DNA from 3 places in the Stenotrophomonas sp. KH_029 genome. Region 3 is predicted to be linked to each of the others. Evidence: predicted binding sites of a transcription regulator. Region 3 holds the regulator's gene; each other region holds the start of a gene.
What was found. Region 3 encodes FliA, which starts transcription of late flagellar genes. Its sites were predicted from a motif close to TAAAGTTTNNCNNNCNNNGGCCGATAA; they were not measured.
Positions count from the first base shown of each region.

Region 1: AC3ITM_RS19030 (GGDEF domain-containing protein) is a predicted target of FliA. The motif match lies at 3,048-3,074, and genes of this name have one in related genera.
Region 2: AC3ITM_RS17815 (GGDEF domain-containing protein) is a predicted target of FliA. The motif match lies at 2,952-2,978, and genes of this name have one in related genera.

Region 1 is NZ_CM174498.1:4,258,812-4,264,067, forward strand. Features, by position in the region: gene AC3ITM_RS19015 (lytic murein transglycosylase) at 1-583, opposite strand, end outside; gene egtD (L-histidine N(alpha)-methyltransferase) at 693-1,667, opposite strand; gene egtB (ergothioneine biosynthesis protein EgtB) at 1,664-2,968, opposite strand; gene AC3ITM_RS19030 (GGDEF domain-containing protein) at 3,152-4,462, shown strand; gene AC3ITM_RS19035 (YchJ family metal-binding protein) at 4,441-4,830, opposite strand; gene AC3ITM_RS19040 (sulfite exporter TauE/SafE family protein) at 4,989-5,256, shown strand, end outside.
Region 2 is NZ_CM174498.1:3,960,184-3,965,439, reverse strand. Features, by position in the region: gene AC3ITM_RS17825 (ABC1 kinase family protein) at 1-156, opposite strand, end outside; gene AC3ITM_RS17820 (DUF808 domain-containing protein) at 338-1,279, shown strand; gene AC3ITM_RS17815 (GGDEF domain-containing protein) at 1,344-2,759, opposite strand; gene AC3ITM_RS17810 (NAD(P)H-binding protein) at 3,028-3,660, shown strand; gene AC3ITM_RS17805 (tryptophan 2,3-dioxygenase) at 3,729-4,607, shown strand; gene AC3ITM_RS17800 (peptide MFS transporter) at 4,851-5,256, shown strand, end outside.
Region 3 is NZ_CM174498.1:1,978,772-1,984,027, reverse strand. Features, by position in the region: gene flhF (flagellar biosynthesis GTPase FlhF) at 1-1,369, shown strand, start outside; gene AC3ITM_RS09130 (MinD/ParA family ATP-binding protein) at 1,356-2,243, shown strand; gene AC3ITM_RS09125 (RNA polymerase sigma factor FliA) at 2,240-2,986, shown strand; gene cheY (chemotaxis response regulator CheY) at 3,003-3,395, shown strand; gene AC3ITM_RS09115 (protein phosphatase CheZ) at 3,395-4,009, shown strand; gene AC3ITM_RS09110 (chemotaxis protein CheA) at 4,280-5,256, shown strand, end outside.

The sequences.
Region 1 (5,256 bases), 2.0 Mb from region 3:
CGCGGCGACCATCGCCATCGCCGTCCACGGCGATGCGGGCATAGGTGGACGGCATGAACTGGGTGTGGCCGAATGCGCCGGCCCACGAGCCGGTCAGGCCCTCGGCCTGCAGGTCGCCGGCGTCGAGCAGCTTGAGCAGGGCCAGCAGTTCGCCGCGGAAGAACGGCTGGCGGCGGCCGTTGCACGACAGCGTGGCCAGCGACTGCAGCAGCGGGCGCTTGCCGAACACCCGGCCGTAATCGCTCTCCACACCCCACACCGCCACGATCGTGGCCGGGTCCACGCCGTACTGGCTGGACACGCGGTTCAACAGGTCGCGGTGCTGGGCCAGCAGCGCGCGGCCGTCGTCGACGCGCTGGCTGTCGACCAGGGCGGCCAGGTAATCCCACAACGGGGTGGTGAACTCCGGCTGGGCGTCCAGCAGCGGCAGCACGCTCAGGTCCGGGCTGAGCCCGGCAGTGAGGCGGCTGAAGCCGGCCGCGCTGATGCCCTGCTTGAGTGCCTGCGGCTGCAGGGTGGCCAGGCAGCGGTCGAACGCGTCCTGCGGCGCGGCCTGCGCGGCGGCGCTGCCCAGCCACGCCATGGCCAGCAACCCTGCGGTGAGGCGTTTCATTGGCGGAAATCCTTGCAGCCAGTGTTGAACGGCATGATAGCCGCAAGCGCCCGGCCGACGGGCCGATGCGGCAGGCCGCTTACAGCGGCTGCAACAGACGCAGCCCGAAGGCCGGTTCGGTCGCGTTCCAGTGCGCGCTGACCCGCAGCCTGGCTTCGGCGGCCAGTGACGCAAACACCGCATCGGTGTACTTGTGGCTGTATTCGACCGTCATCGCTTCACCTTCGGCGAAATCGAAACGGTGGCCGGCCAGCTGCACGGTCTGCGCGCAGCGGCTGACCAGCTCGGTTTCGATGCGCAGCCGCGGCACGCTGTAGCGGGCGCGGTGGACGAAACCCGCGAGGTCGAAGTCGCTGCCGATCTCGCGGTTGAGCCGGGCCAGCAGGTTGAGGGTGAACGCGGCGGTGATGCCGGCCGCATCGTTGTAGGCAGCCTCGATCAGGACCGGATCCTTGTGCAGGTCGATGCCGATCAGGGCCAGGCCATCGCTGCCCATGGTCCGGCGCATCGCCTGCAACAGCGCCACCGCGTCGGCATGGACGAAGTTGCCCAGGGTGGAGCCGGGGAAGAACAGCAGCCGGCGCGTGGCGGCGCGCTGCGGGGTGGGCAGTTGCACCGGGGCGGTGAAGTCGGCGCAGACCGGCAGCATTTCGATCTGCGGCAAGGCGGTGGCCAACCGCGCGATGCTGGCCAGCAGGGCCGCGCGCGAGATCTCGATCGGGGTGTAGGCGACCGGATCGGCCAGGGCGTGCAGCAGCAACTCGGTCTTGCGGCCGCTGCCGCTGCCCAGTTCCACCACATGCAGGCGCGGGCCGACCACCCGCGCGATGTCATGGGCGCAGTCCTGCAGCAGCGCCAGTTCGGTGCGGGTGGGGTAGTACTCGGGCTGGCGGGTGATCTGTTCGAACAGCGCCGACCCGCGGGCGTCGTAGAAGTACTTGGATGGGAGCTGACGCGGCCGCAGCGACAGGCCCTGCAGGATGTCGGCGGTGATCCGGGCGCGGTCGGGTTGCAGGTCGGTGAGCGCCTCGAGCGCGTCGCTGACCGTGCTCATGCCGCCTCGTCCCTGGCCAGGCGCAGGCCGGCGAACTGCCAGCGCGCCGAGGGCGCGAAGAAGTTGCGGTAGCTGGCACGTACGTGCCCTTCGGGGGTGGCGCAGCTGCCGCCACGCAGGATCCATTGGCCGTTCATGAATTTACCGTTGTATTCGCCCAGGTTGCCGGCGAAGGGACGGAAGCCCGGGTAGGCGCCGTAGGCGCTGCTGGTCCATTCCCAGACATCGCCGAACAACTGCAGCAGGGCGGTGTCGGTGGCCTGCCCGACCGCGCTGGCGCCGGCTGGATGCAGTCGGTCGGCATCGGCGAAGTGGCCGTGCAGCGGTTGGCCGGTGGCGGCGGCCTCCCATTCGAACTCGGTGGGCAGGCGCGCCCTCTGCCAGCGGGCATAGGCATCGGCTTCGAAATAGCTGAGGTGGCAGGCCGGCGCGTGCGGATCCAGGGCCTGCCAGCCGCCGAGGGTGAACTCGCGCTCCAGCGCATCGTCCCAGTACAGCGGGTGCTGCCAGCCTTCGGCCTGGCACAGCGCCCAGCCCTCGCTCATCCACAGGCGGACGTCGGCATAGCCACCGGCCTGGATGAACTGACGGTACTCGGCGTTGCTGACCGGGCGGTTGGCCAGCGCATGGGCGGGCACCAGCACGCGGTGCCGCGGCGATTCGTTGTCGTAGGCGAAGGCGCCGTGCCCGGGCCAGGCCGGGGCGCCGATCTCGACGATCTGTTCGGGGCTGCCGCGCCAGCGCAGCGGGATGGCGGCCGCGCTGGTACGGACCAGGTCGTCGCGGTACGCCGGCTGCAGCGGGTTGCTCCACAACGCATGCTTGATGTCGGTGAGCAGCAGTTCCTGGTGCTGTTGTTCGTGGTGCAGGCCGAGCAGCAACTGGTTGCAGGCCTGCGCATCGAGTGCGTTGGCCTGCAGCAGGCCGATCACCTGCTGGTCGACCAGGGCGCGGTACTGCAGCACCTGGTCCAGCGACGGCCGCGACAGCAGCCCGCGCTGCGGGCGCGCATGCGCCGGCCCAATGCTCTGGTAGTAGCTGTTGAACAGGTAGTGCCAGTCGGCGTTGAACGGCACATGGTCCGGCTGGGTGGCCAGCACGAAGCGTTCGAAGAACCAGGTGGTATGGGCCAGATGCCATTTGGCCGGGCTGGCATCGGGCATGCTCTGTACCAGGGCGTCTTCGGCACTGAGCGGGCTGGCCAGCGCGATGCTGCGCGCGCGGATGCCGGCATAGCGCACGGCCAGCGGTGCCGGGGGTGCGGCCGTGGTCGGCGGCGACGGGGCAACGGCGATATTCATCCCGCGCAGGATCGACCAGCCGGGGTGAGCGCTACGTCATGGCAAGGCTCACATCGCGTTACACCGCCCACGCCGCCACTCAAGTTGACTGCGCGCAGGCCGCTACCGGGAAGACCATCGCCTGTGTGTTCCGGTTTGCACGATGCAGCCATGGCGCGCCGGCCCACACCCGTGGAACCGTCCTTGCGCGATCACCTGCTACGCCAGCCTGGCCACTACCTGTTCGTACTGCCGGCCGTACTGGTGGGGCTGGGCGTATGGTCGGCCACGCCGGCCGACGAGGTGGCCAGCGCGGTGCACCGCATCCTGCCGCTGGTGCTGGCCTGCCTGGGCATCGGCCTGGGCCTGATCTACAACCGCGTGCGCGCGGTGTGCCTGCTGCTGGCGATCGCGCTGGCATTTGCGATCCTGCACGGGCTGGTGGGTGGTTTCCTCAACACCGGCGCGGTGACCGCACTGACCCCGCTGCTGTTCCACGCAGTGTCGGTATGGCTGCCGCTGCTGATCGCGCTGCATGGCCTGTGGCCCGAGCGCGGGCGCCTGCGCCATGACCTGCTGCTGCGCGGGGTGGTCAGCGGGGCGGCGGTGGGAGTGTTCGCCCTGCTGGCCGCACAGGGCCCGCAGGGCATGCACGACCTGCTCTCGGACCACCATTGGCCCTGGTTGCCGACCGGCTGGAGCCGGCTGGCGCAGCTGCCCACGCTGGTGTTCGTGCTGGGCCTGGCCGGGCTGGCGGTACAGGCGCTGCGCCAGCCGCGGCCATTGCATACGGCGATGCTGATCGCCCTGCTGGTGGTCTGGACGATGCTGCCCCGGGTGTTCCTGTCGCCGGCACTGCTGCCGGCACTGGCCAGCGCCGCGCTGCTGCTGCTCGTCTCGGCGATGCTGCAGGAGTCCTTCCACATGGCTTTCCGCGACGAGCTGACCGGGCTGCCCGGCCGGCGCGCGTTGAACGAGTGCCTGCAGCGGGTGGGTGCGACCTACACCATCGCGATGGTCGATGTGGACCACTTCAAACGCTTCAACGATACCCACGGCCACGACAGCGGCGATGACGTGCTCAGGCTGGTGGCCGCGCGGCTGGCCGCGGTGGGTGGCGGCGGCCGTGCGTTCCGCTATGGCGGCGAGGAGTTCGCGCTGGTGTTCCTGGACCGCCCTGCCCCGGCCTGCGTGGATGCGGTGGAAGCGCTCCGGGCCATGGTGGAGGACACCCGGCTGACCCTGCGCGACCGCGCGGCGCGGGCCGCCGACGATGCGGTCGGGCGGTTGCAGCGGGGCCGTGGCGGCGCCGGCACGGTGGTGCAGGTGACGGTGAGCATCGGCGTGGCCGACAGCCGCGCAGGCGATGGCCCGCAGGCGGTGATCAAGGCCGCCGACCAGGCGCTGTATGCCGCCAAGGACGCCGGGCGCAACTGCGTGCGCGCGCACGGCCTGCAACGGGCCGTGGCGGTGCGCAGCAGCGGCGATGCCGCTCAGGGCAGCGCGTCGAGGTAGAACCAGCGGCCGTCTTCGCGCACGAAGCGGCTGTGTTCGAGCATCTTCGCCGCGCTGCCACCGCCGACCTTGTAGCGCGCGGTGAACCTGACCCGGGCATGGTCGGGATCGATGAGGCCATGTTCGTGCACGGTCAGCCCCAGCCATCGGGTGCGCTGGCCGGCCGGCTCGTCCAACGACAGTTCGGCCGGGCGGGTGCTGGGGTGCCAGCTGGCCAGCAGGTAATCCGGCAGCTGTTTCACGTAGGCGCTGTAGCGCGAGCGCATCAGCGCTTCGGCATCGGGCGCCGGGGCGCCGGCATGGTACCGGCCGCAGCACGCGGCGTAGGCCAGCGGGCGGCCGCAGGGACAGGGATCAGGTGTGCTCATGGGCGCATTGTCGCGCGTTTGTCCGGGTACGCCGTAGGTACCGACCGTTGGTCGGTACCTACGCGCGGTGTGCGAGGTGCAGCCGACCAACGGTCGGCGCTACCCGGTATCAGGGCCCGGGCGTATGCTGGCGCGCCTTGTGTCGCAGAGTTGCTGCCGTGCTGGAACTGGTTCCCCCTGAGCTGTTGTGGTTGGTGGCGATCGCCTTCATCGCCGGTCTGGTCGATGCCGCCGTGGGCGGCGGTGGGCTGGTGCAGTTGCCGGGTCTGTTCACGGTGCTGCCGCAGCACACCCCGGCGATGCTGTTTGGCACCAACAAGTTCAGCTCGATGTTCGGGACCGGTGCGGCGGCCTGGCGCTATGCGCGCAATGTGCGCTTCCCGTGGCGGCCGGTGCTGTTCGCCGCCGGTACCGCGTTCGTGTTCT
Region 2 (5,256 bases), 2.0 Mb from region 3:
GGTGGGGCCCAGCGATTCCAGGTCGGTGACGAACTGTTCCGGGTTGCCCTCCGGCGGCACGTCGTGGACGGCGCGTGCATCCAGGTTCATGCCGGAGAACACCCCGGAGTTCCGGTAGCGCAGCAGCAGGCGCAGGATCTGGCTGCGGCGGTTCATGCCCTTGACCAGCGACGGCGAACCGGGGGGAAGGGGCGAGGTATTCAAGCAGGGGCTCCGGGGCGGGGTCACCGGCAGTGTCGCCGGGGCGCGGTGGTGGGCCGGTGAATCCGTGCTGCGCTACCGCCCCGGCGCCCGGATCGGGCAGAATCCACGCTTCTGCTCGCTCTATTGGATTGCCATGGCCGGTGCCAGCCTGTTTGCCCTGCTCGATGACATTGCCGCATTGCTGGACGATGTGTCGGTCCTGACCAAGGTCGCGGCCAAGAAGACCGCCGGCGTGCTCGGCGACGACCTGGCGCTGAACGCGCAACAGGTGACCGGGGTGAACGCCAACCGCGAGCTGCCGGTGGTGTGGGCGGTGGCCAAGGGGTCGCTGGTCAACAAGGCGATCCTGGTCCCGGCGGCGCTGGCGATCAGCGCGCTGGAGGCCTGGCTGCGCGGCAAGGGCTACCCGGTGCCGATCGTGGTGCCGCTGATGATGATTGGTGGTGCGTTCCTGTGCTTTGAAGGCGTGGAAAAGCTGGCCCACCGCTTCCTGCACTCGCGCGAGGAGGACGAGCAGGAGCGGGCCGCGCGGCTCAAGGCGCTGGCCGATGAGAAGGTGGACATGGTGGCGTGGGAGAACGACAAGGTGAAAGGCGCGGTGCGCACCGATTTCATCCTGTCGGCCGAAATCATCGTGCTGTCGCTGGGGGTGGTGTCGGCTGCGCCGTTCCTCAACCAGGTCACCGCGCTGGTGGTGATCGCGCTGGCGATGACGGTATTCGTCTACGGCCTGGTGGCCGGCATCGTCAAGCTCGACGACCTGGGCCTGTACTGGTCGCGAAAGGGAGCGGCACTGGCCGCGCTCGGCCGCGGCCTGCTGGTGGCCGCGCCGTGGCTGATGAAGTTCCTGTCGGTGGCCGGTACCGCGGCGATGTTCCTGGTCGGCGGCGGCATCCTGGTGCACAACGTGCCGGCGCTGCACCACCTGGTGCTGGAGTGGGGCGGCAGCAACGCGCGCTGGGGCTGGCTGGTCGAGGCGCTGGGCAACATGGTGGTCGGCGTGATCGCCGGTACCGTCGTGCTGGCGGTGGTGATGGGCGTGCAGAAGCTGCGCGGGAAGAACGCCGCACACTGAGGCGCGGCCGTCCGCGTGGGATCGCCGCTGGCCGGGCAGGGCCCGGCACTGCCGGGGCGCGGTTTCAGGCGGCCTGCACGCGGTTCTTGCCCACGCGCTTGGCCGCGTACAGCGCGGCATCGGCGCGCCGCAGCAATGTGTCGGCATCTTCGCCCGGCAGCCATTGCGCCACGCCGGCGCTGAAATGCACCGGCACGCGCTGTTGGTCCAGCGGCAGCGGCCGCTGCGCCAGCGAACGCTGCAGCCGCAACAGGGTGGACATGCTGTCCGCGCCCGGGGTCTCCGGCAGCAGCAGCACGAATTCATCGCCGCCCAGGCGGGCGATCGCATCGGTGCTGCGCAGGTGCAGTTGGCATACCGCGACCAGGTGCCGCAGCACCGCATCGCCGCCGGCATGGCCGTACTGGTCGTTGGTCTGGTGGAAGTCGTCCAGGTCGATCAGTGCCAGCGCCAGCGGGTGCGCGTGGCGGCCGGCGCGGGCCAGTTCGCGCGCGAGCAGTTCATCGAAACCGCGACGGTTCATGGCACCGGTGAGCGGGTCGGTGCGCACCAGCCCGGACGCCTCGCGCAGCTCCTGCTCCAGTTCGGCGATGCGCTGCTCGGCCAGTTCCACCTCGCGGCGTGCATTGCCCAGGTGGTCGCGCGCCTGCAAGGCCTGTTCCTGCACCCGCCCGGTATCCTGCAGCACGTCCTGCAGCAGCTGGCTGAGGTCGGCGATGCTGCGCGCTTCCTTCAGCGCCAGCGCATAGCTGCTGATCCGGTCGTGGTACTCGCCGGTGCTGACCGCCATGCCGTCCAGGCGTTCGATGAAGCCGCCCATCAGGTGCTTCATCGCGGCCTTGGATTCGACGATGCCCTGCTTGAGCAGGCCCTGTTTATAGATCACCTCGCGCAGGTTGGCGCGCGCCTGCTCGACCGAATCGCGGTCCAGCGGCCCGCCGATCAGTTCGCGCACCGCGTGCACCTGGCCGTGCAGCCAGCTGCTGTCGTCGAGCAGCTCGCTGATGTTGTCCAGCAGCAGGTCGAACAGGCTCAGCAGCAGTTCCTGCTGTTCCTGCCAGCCTTCGCTGCGTACCCCGATCTGGTGCGACAGCTCGCGCAGGCGCAGCTCCAGCGGCTGCAGCGGCTGGCCGGGATGCCACAGCTGCAGGTCGGCGGCGATCCGGGCCGGTTCCTGCTTCAACTCGGGCATGTTCTGCAGCAGGCTGGCCACGGTCACGCCCAGGGTGTGGCGCAGCAGGTCGCGCAGGCGCAGGCTGTCGGGCTGACCGTCCGGGCTTTCCTGCTCGATGGTGCGGATGTACTTGTCGATCAGCTGGCGCATCGCGCGGCCGTAGCTGACCCAGTCGGCGCTGCGGTGCGCCGATTGCAGGCGCAGACCCATGTCGCCCAGCTCGCCGGGCAGGGTGGACATGCCGTTGGCGAACGCGGCCAGCAGCGGCTCGGGTGTTTCGATGCCGGCAAACAGGCGCTGCAGCATGGCGCTGCTGCCGCCCTTGGGCGTGGCGGCCGGTGCCTCCGCGTCCACTGCCGCGCGCCCGGCCTGGCGGCGCGACAGCAACCGGCCCACGGCGGTACCGGGGCTGGGGGGAGCATCGTGCGGGTCCGACATGCGGCAGGTCCTTGGCGTGTCACCGGCCAGGCGGCCGGACGGGGGGAAGAGGTTGGAACGGTATCGGCGGCGGCCACGCCGGCTTGAACCCGACGTTATGCCACGATGGTAGGCAGTCTGGAGCCAGGAGGGTGCGATGAAGGTGATGCTGGTGGGGGCGACCGGGCTGGTCGGCGCACAGGTGCTGCAGCAATTGCTGGACGATCCGCGCTGCGATGCCGTGGTGGCGCCGACCCGGCGGGCGCTGGCGCTGACCGACCCGGCCCTGCACAACCCGGTGGTGGACTTCGAGCAGCTGCCGGTCCAGGCCGGCTGGTGGGCAGTGGATGCGGTGATCTGCGCGCTGGGCAGCACCCTCAGACAGGCCGGCAGCCGCGCCGCGTTCGCCCGGATCGACCACGACTACCCGCTGCAGGTGGCGACCCTGGCCCAGGCCCACGGCGCGCATACCTTCGTGCTGAATTCGGCGATGGGGGCCAACCTGCGGTCGCCGGTGTTCTACAACCAGGTCAAGGGCCGCCTGGAACAGGACCTGCGTGGGCTGGCCTATCCGGCGCTGACCCTGGTGCGGCCGGGCCTGATCGGCGGGCAACGCAGCCCGCGGCGCACCGGCGAGCACCTGGCCGGCGTGGTGCTGGGGGCGCTGGGCCCGGTGCTGCCGCGCGCCTGGCGGATCAACCCGGCAGCCAACATCGCCGCGGCGATGGTCGAGGCCGCGCTGGCGTCGCGCCCGGGGGTACACGTGGTCGGTTCGGCGCAGCTGGCCTGAAGGAGGGCCGATCCGGACGCCGGCCGGCCCGCTGCGCTACCCTTTGTGCCCCCTATGCGGCTGCCGTCATGTCCGTCGAAAAGAACCAACGCGATCTCGAAGCCGGTATCCACACCGATCTGCAGGGGCGCCTGACCTACGCCGGCTACCTGCGCCTGGACCAGCTGCTGTCGGCCCAGCAGCCGCTGTCCAGCCCGCCGCACCACGACGAAATGCTGTTCATCATCCAGCACCAGACCTCCGAGCTGTGGCTGAAGCTGCTGGCCCACGAACTGCGCGCGGCGATCGGCTTCCTGCAGCGCGACGAGGTCTGGCAGTGCCGCAAGGTGCTGGCCCGCAGCAAGCAGGTGCTGCGCCAGCTGACCGAACAGTGGTCGGTGCTGGAGACGCTGACGCCCTCGGAGTACATGGGCTTCCGCGACGTGCTGGGCCCGTCTTCGGGCTTCCAGTCGCTGCAGTACCGCTACATCGAGTTCCTGCTGGGCAACAAGAACGCGCAGATGCTGCAGGTGTTCTCGCACGACCCGGCCGGCCAGGCCCAGCTGCAGGAGGTGCTCGATGCCCCCAGCCTGTACGAGGAGTTCCTGCGCTACCTGGCCCGCTTCGGCCACCCGGTGCCGGCCGAATACGCCGGCCGCGACTGGCGCCAGCCGCACGTGGCCGACGATGCGCTGCACCCGGTGTTCGAGCGGATCTACCAGAACACCGACCGCTTCTGGCGCGAGTACGCCCTGTGCGAGGACCTGGTCGATCTGGAGACGGCCTTCCAGCTGTGGCGCTTCCGCCACATGCGCACCGTGATGCGGGTGATCGGTTTCAAGCGCGGTACCGGCGGCTCCAGCGGGGTCGGCTTCCTGCGCCAGGCACTGGAGCTGACCTTCTTCCCGGAGCTGTTCCAGGTGCGCACCACGATCCGCAACGACGACCCGATGCCGCCGGACGCCTGATCGGCCATTGGCCGCAATAAGCCTATTCATATTTACCGGGCCCATCCGCCGTACGGTGCGGCAGGCCCCGCCGTTGCTGCGCTGCCGGTCCGAGGCCGGCAGTTGCAGATGCAAGTTCAGCGACCGTGCCGCCAGCGGCACCCATCAGCGTGTATTTGACGTGAACGTGGTTGGTCTGGGATTCTCCCGCGCTGCTTTCGCACATCGGACGTGCATGTCTTCCACCGAACCCAGGAATCCCGCATGAGCGTAGACGCCGCCGCGAAATCCATTCCCGATCCGGCGCTGCCGGAGTTCAAGACCACGCTGGGCCATCCACGCCCGTTGTGGATGCTGTTCATGACCGAATTCTGGGAACGCTTCGCGTTCTACGGCATCCGCTGGGCGCTGGTGCTGTACATCGTGGCGCAGTTCTTCGAAGGCGACTCGGCCGGCCAGGCCGCCGCCAGCCGCACCTACGGCGCCTACCTGGCGCTGGTCTATGCCGCGGCCATCTTCGGTGGTTATGTCGCCGACCGGGTACTGGGCTACCAACGCTCGATCCTGACCGGTGCGGTGATCATGGCGGCCGGCCTGTTCATGGTCGCCATGCCGAACAAGGAAGTGTTCGAACTGGGCCTGGCCACCATCATCATCGGCAACGGCCTGT
Region 3 (5,256 bases):
CGGCGCCACCGGGCGCACCCTGGACAGCGCCAACGAAATCGTGTCGCCGCCGGGCAGCAGCGGTTTTGCCGCCACCCTGGCCCGCGCCACCCTGGCCCGCGCCGGCCTGGACACCGCTGCCAACGCGGTGGCGCTGCCGGAAAATATCTTCTCCACCTATCCGCTCGAGCCGGCCGCAGCCGCCGCCCCGGCCGCCCCGCTCAACCGCGCCCGTTTCATCATCGACCCGCCGCTGGACGAGCTTGCCGAAGACCTGCCGTACACCCCGGTGGCGGCCAGCGTGGCGATGCCGCCGCTGCCGGTGACCATCACCGCCGTGGCGATACCGGCCCAGGCGCCGGCCCTGCCCGCCGAACCGGTCGCGCTGGCCGAACCGGCCGCCAGCACCGCAGCGGTCATCGCCGTCGACCCCGCCAGCACCCAGCCGGCGCCGGCCCCGGAACTGGTGATGGTGCCGCGCGATGACGAGGAACTGCGCCAGCTGCGCCATGAAGTGGCCGGCATGCGCCAGGTCATCGAACGCGAAATGCACCGCTTCACCGACGAGCGCCTCCGCGGCAGCCCGGTGCGCGCCTCGGCGCTGGACCTGATGGACGAATACGGCTTCGATGCCGGCATCAGCCGCGATGTGGCCATGCAGATCCCGCTGGACACCGAAGCCCACCGCGCCCGCGGACTGATGCTGGGGCTGCTGTCCAAGAAGCTGCCGATCGCCCCGGTCGATCCGCTCGAGGCCGGCGGCGTGATCGCCCTGGTCGGCCCCACCGGCGCCGGCAAGACCACCACCATTGCCAAGCTGGCCTCGCGCTTTGCCGAAAAGCACGCCGCCCGCGACGTGGCCCTGGTCACCACCGACACCGGCCGCATCGGCGCCCGCGAGCAGCTGTACGGCTTCGGCCGCCAGCTCGGCATCGCCGTGCACGAGGCCAGCAGCGGCAGTGACCTGAACCAGCTGCTGGAGCGCCTGCGGGACTACAAGCTGGTGCTGATCGACACCGCCGGGCTGGGCCCGCGCGACCGCGCCCTGGCCGCCCAGTTGCAGTGGCTGCGCGCGGCCGAACAGATCCGCACCCTGCTGGTGCTGCCGGCCAACACCAGTTTCGGCGACATGGACGAGGTGGTGCGCCGCTTCAGCGCGGCCAACCCGCAGGGCGTGGTGCTGAGCAAGCTGGATGAAACCGGCCGCTTCGGCAGCGCCCTGTCGGTGGCCGTGGACCACCGCCTGCCGATCACCTGGGTCACCAATGGCCAGGACGTTCCCGAAGACCTGCACCGGGCCAGTGCGGCCAATCTAGTCCTTCGCCTTGAAGATTTGCGCCGCGCGGCCGATATGCCCTGCAACCCGGAGTTCAACCATGCCGTCGCGTGAGTATGCCAAGCTGACCAAGACCTTCCCGCTGTCGGCCACCCGCAGCCAGCCGCTGGGGCCTGTGCGCACCATCGCCGTGACCGGCGGCAAGGGCGGCGTGGGCAAGACCAACGTGTCGGCCAACCTGGCCGTGGCCCTGGCCGACATGGGCAAGCGCACGCTGTTGCTGGACGCCGACCTGGGCCTGGCCAACATCGATGTGATCCTGGGCCTGCAGCCCAAGCTGACCCTGGCCGACCTGGTCGCCGGGCGCTGTTCGCTGGACGAGGTGATCCTGGAAGGCCCCGGCGGCGTGCTGGTGGTACCGGCCGCGTCCGGCCGCCGCCACATGGCCGAACTGCAGCCGGCCGAACATGTCGGCCTGGTCAATGTGTTCTCCGAACTGGAGCGCGAGCTGGACTTCATGGTGGTGGACACCGCCGCAGGCATCACCGACGGCGTGCTGACCTTCTGCCAGGCCGCGCAGGATACCGTGGTGGTGGTCTGCGACGAGCCGGCCTCGATCACCGACGCCTACGCGCTGATCAAGGTGCTCTCGCGCGAACGCGGCGTGGACCGCATCCAGGTGGTGGCCAACATGGTGCGCGACCCCAACGAGGGCCGGGTGCTGTACGAAAAGCTGACCCGGGTCTGCGACAAGTTCCTGGCCGATGTCTCGCTGAACTACCTGGGCTGCGTACCGCAGGACGACTGGCTGCGCCTGTCGGTGCAGCGCCAGCAGCCGGTGGTCAAGGCCTACCCGTCCAGCCCGGCCGCGCAGGCGATCACCGAGATCGCCCGCCGCACCGCGCGCTGGCAGGCCCCCACCGAACCGCGTGGCGGGGTCGAATTCTTCCTGGAACGCATCCTCAAGCAACGCGGGGTGGCCGCATGAAAGGCGCCGCACAATACAAAGAAGTCCAGCGCACCGCCGCCAACGAGTGCATTGCCCAGCACTCGGACCTGGTCCGGCGCATCGCCCACCACCTGGCCGCACGCCTGCCCGCCAGCGTGGAGGTGGATGACCTCATCCAGGCCGGCATGATGGGCCTGATCGAGGCCTCGCGCAGCTACGATGCCGACCAGGGCGCCTCGTTCGAGACCTACGCCTCGATCCGCATCCGCGGCTCGATGATCGACGAGATCCGCCGCGGCGACTGGGTACCGCGCTCGGTGCACCGCCGCGCCCGCGATGCGGCCTCCACCATCCGCCGCCTGGAACAGACCACCGGCCGCGCCGCCAGCGCCACCGAGGTTGCCGCCGCGATGGAGATGCCGCTGCCCGACTACCTGCGCCTGATGGAAGACGCCGCGCGCGGCCAGGTGCTGAGCCTGGAATCGCGGATCGAAGACCAGGGCGAGCTGGACACCGTCGCCCAGGGCGGGCCGACCCCGCAGCAGGTACTGGAACGCGGCGAGTTCGGCCGCGAACTGGGCAATGCGATCGGCCTGCTGCCCGAACGCGAACAGCTGGTGCTGTCGCTGTACTACGAGCAGGAACTGAACCTGAAAGAGATCGGCGCCGTGCTGGGCGTCAGCGAATCGCGTGTGTGCCAGATCCATGGCCAGGCCGTACTGCGCCTGCGCGGCCGATTGAAGATCTTCGAGGCGGCTGACGCCGGCCTTGAGAACCACTGATACCGAGGAAAGTGCTTTGAACAAGAACATGCGTATCCTGATCGTCGACGATTTCTCGACCATGCGTCGTATCGTCAAGAACCTGCTGGGCGATCTGGGCTTCACCAATACGGCCGAAGCCGAGGACGGGCATGCCGCGCTGTCTCTGTTGCAGAGCCAGTCGTTCGATTTCGTGGTCACCGACTGGAACATGCCGGTGATGACCGGCATCGACCTGCTCAAGGCGATCCGCGCCGATGCCAAGCTCAAGACCCTGCCGGTACTGATGGTCACCGCCGAAGCCAAGCGCGAGCAGATCATCGAAGCGGCCCAGTGCGGGGTCAATGGCTACATCATCAAGCCGTTCACCGCCCAGACCCTGGAAGAGAAGCTCGGCAAGATCTTCGAACGCCTGGCAGCGAGCGCCTGATGGAAACCCTCAGCGAAAAATCGGCGCTGGTGCAGCGCCTGCAGGATGCCCTGGCCGCGCTGGAAAGTGGCGACGAAGCCGGCTGGCGCCGGGAAATCGACGCACTGGCCGCCCTGCGCACCCAGCCGATGATGGCCGGGCTGAACCGGCTCGCACGCGAGCTGGGCCAGGCGCTGGGCGAGCTGCCCAGCCTGCCCAGCGAAGCCGGCGAACTGGACGATGCCTGCGCGCGCCTGGATCACGTGGTGGCGATGACCGAACAGGCCACCCACCGCACCCTGGACCTGGCCGAGGAATGCCGGGCGCTGACCGAACAGCTGCGTGCCAACGGCCTGACCGCCGACCAGGGCCAGCAGCTGGACCAGATCCGCCACAACCTCACCGAAATCGCGCTGACCCAGAGCTACCAGGACCTGACCGGGCAGATCATCCGCCGCGTGGTCGGCATCGTGCGCCGCGTGCATGAAGGTTTCAGCGCGCTCGGCCTGCCGCCGCAGGACGACGCCGCCAGCAAGCGAGACAACGGCCTGGCCGGCCCGGCCGTGTCCGGCCTGGACCGCCACCAGGTGTCACAGGTCGACGCCGACGACCTGCTCTCCGATTTGGGGCTTTGAGGAGGGATCCATGAACATTCAAATGAGTGCGAAGGCCGCTGACGCGGGTCGAGACAAGGCGGACGCCGCAGCGCAGGCAGGCCGCCTGGGCAAGGCGTTCAACACAGTATCGGCCCGCGTCAGGGGCCTTCCCGAAGGGCCGGGTGCCTGTGGCGCTGTGGACTACGGCGCGCGGCTTGGCTTGGGGCCCACCCAAGCCGGCGCCACGCACCTTGCCACACCGCCACAGGCGCCCGGCGCACCTCATTTCAATGCTCATGGAGCCCTCCTATGAGCGCTGTTCCAGACGATATTGCCGCCGACTTCATCCTCGAGGCCCAGGAAATCCTGGACCGGCTCGGCGAACAGCTGGTGTCGCTGGAGCAGTCGCCCCAGGACAGCGACCAGCTCAACGCGGTGTTCCGCGGCTTCCACACGCTCAAGGGCGGCGCCGGCTTCCTCGGCATCCAGGCCATGGTCGAGCTGTGCCATGCCGCCGAGGAAACCCTGGGCATGGCCCGTTCGGGCAAGGCCACCCTGCAGGCGCATCACTTCGATGCCGCCCAGCAGTCGCTGGACTACCTGCAGTCCATGCTCGATGCGGTCTCGGCCGGCACCGAACCGGGGTTTGCCCCGCCGGAGCTGATCGCCCAGTTCGACGTCAACGGCCCGGCCACGCCGGCGCCGGTAGCCGCTGCGGCCAGCGGTGAGCTGATCACCGATGACGAGTTCGAGAACCTGCTCGACCAGTTGCATGGCGGCGCGGCGCCCAGCGCGGTGGCGCCGACGAAGAAGGCCGATGACGGCCTGATCGGCGAAGACGAATTTGAAGCCCTGCTCGACCAGCTGCATGGCGGCGCCGTGCCCGGCGCCAAGGCGGCGCCGGCGGCCACGCCTGCCGCGCCGCGCGCGCCGGCACCGGCCGCAGCGCCCAGGCCGGCCGCCAACAAACCGATGGCCGAAGCCGAACACACCGTGCGCGTGGACACCAAGCGGCTGGACGCGATCGTCAACCTGATCGGCGAGCTGGTGCTGTCGCGCAACCGGCTCAAGACCCTGCGCGCGCGCCTGCACGATGAGGAACTCGACCGCGCCGTGTCCACCCTGGACATCGCCACCGCGCGCCTGCAGTCGGCGGTGATGCGCACCCGCATGCAGCCGGTCGGCAAGGTGTTCTCGCGCTTCCCCAAGGTCGCCCGTGATGTTGCCCGCAACCTGAAGAAGGAAGTGGAGCTGGAGCTGGTCGGCGCGGAAACCGAGCTGGACCG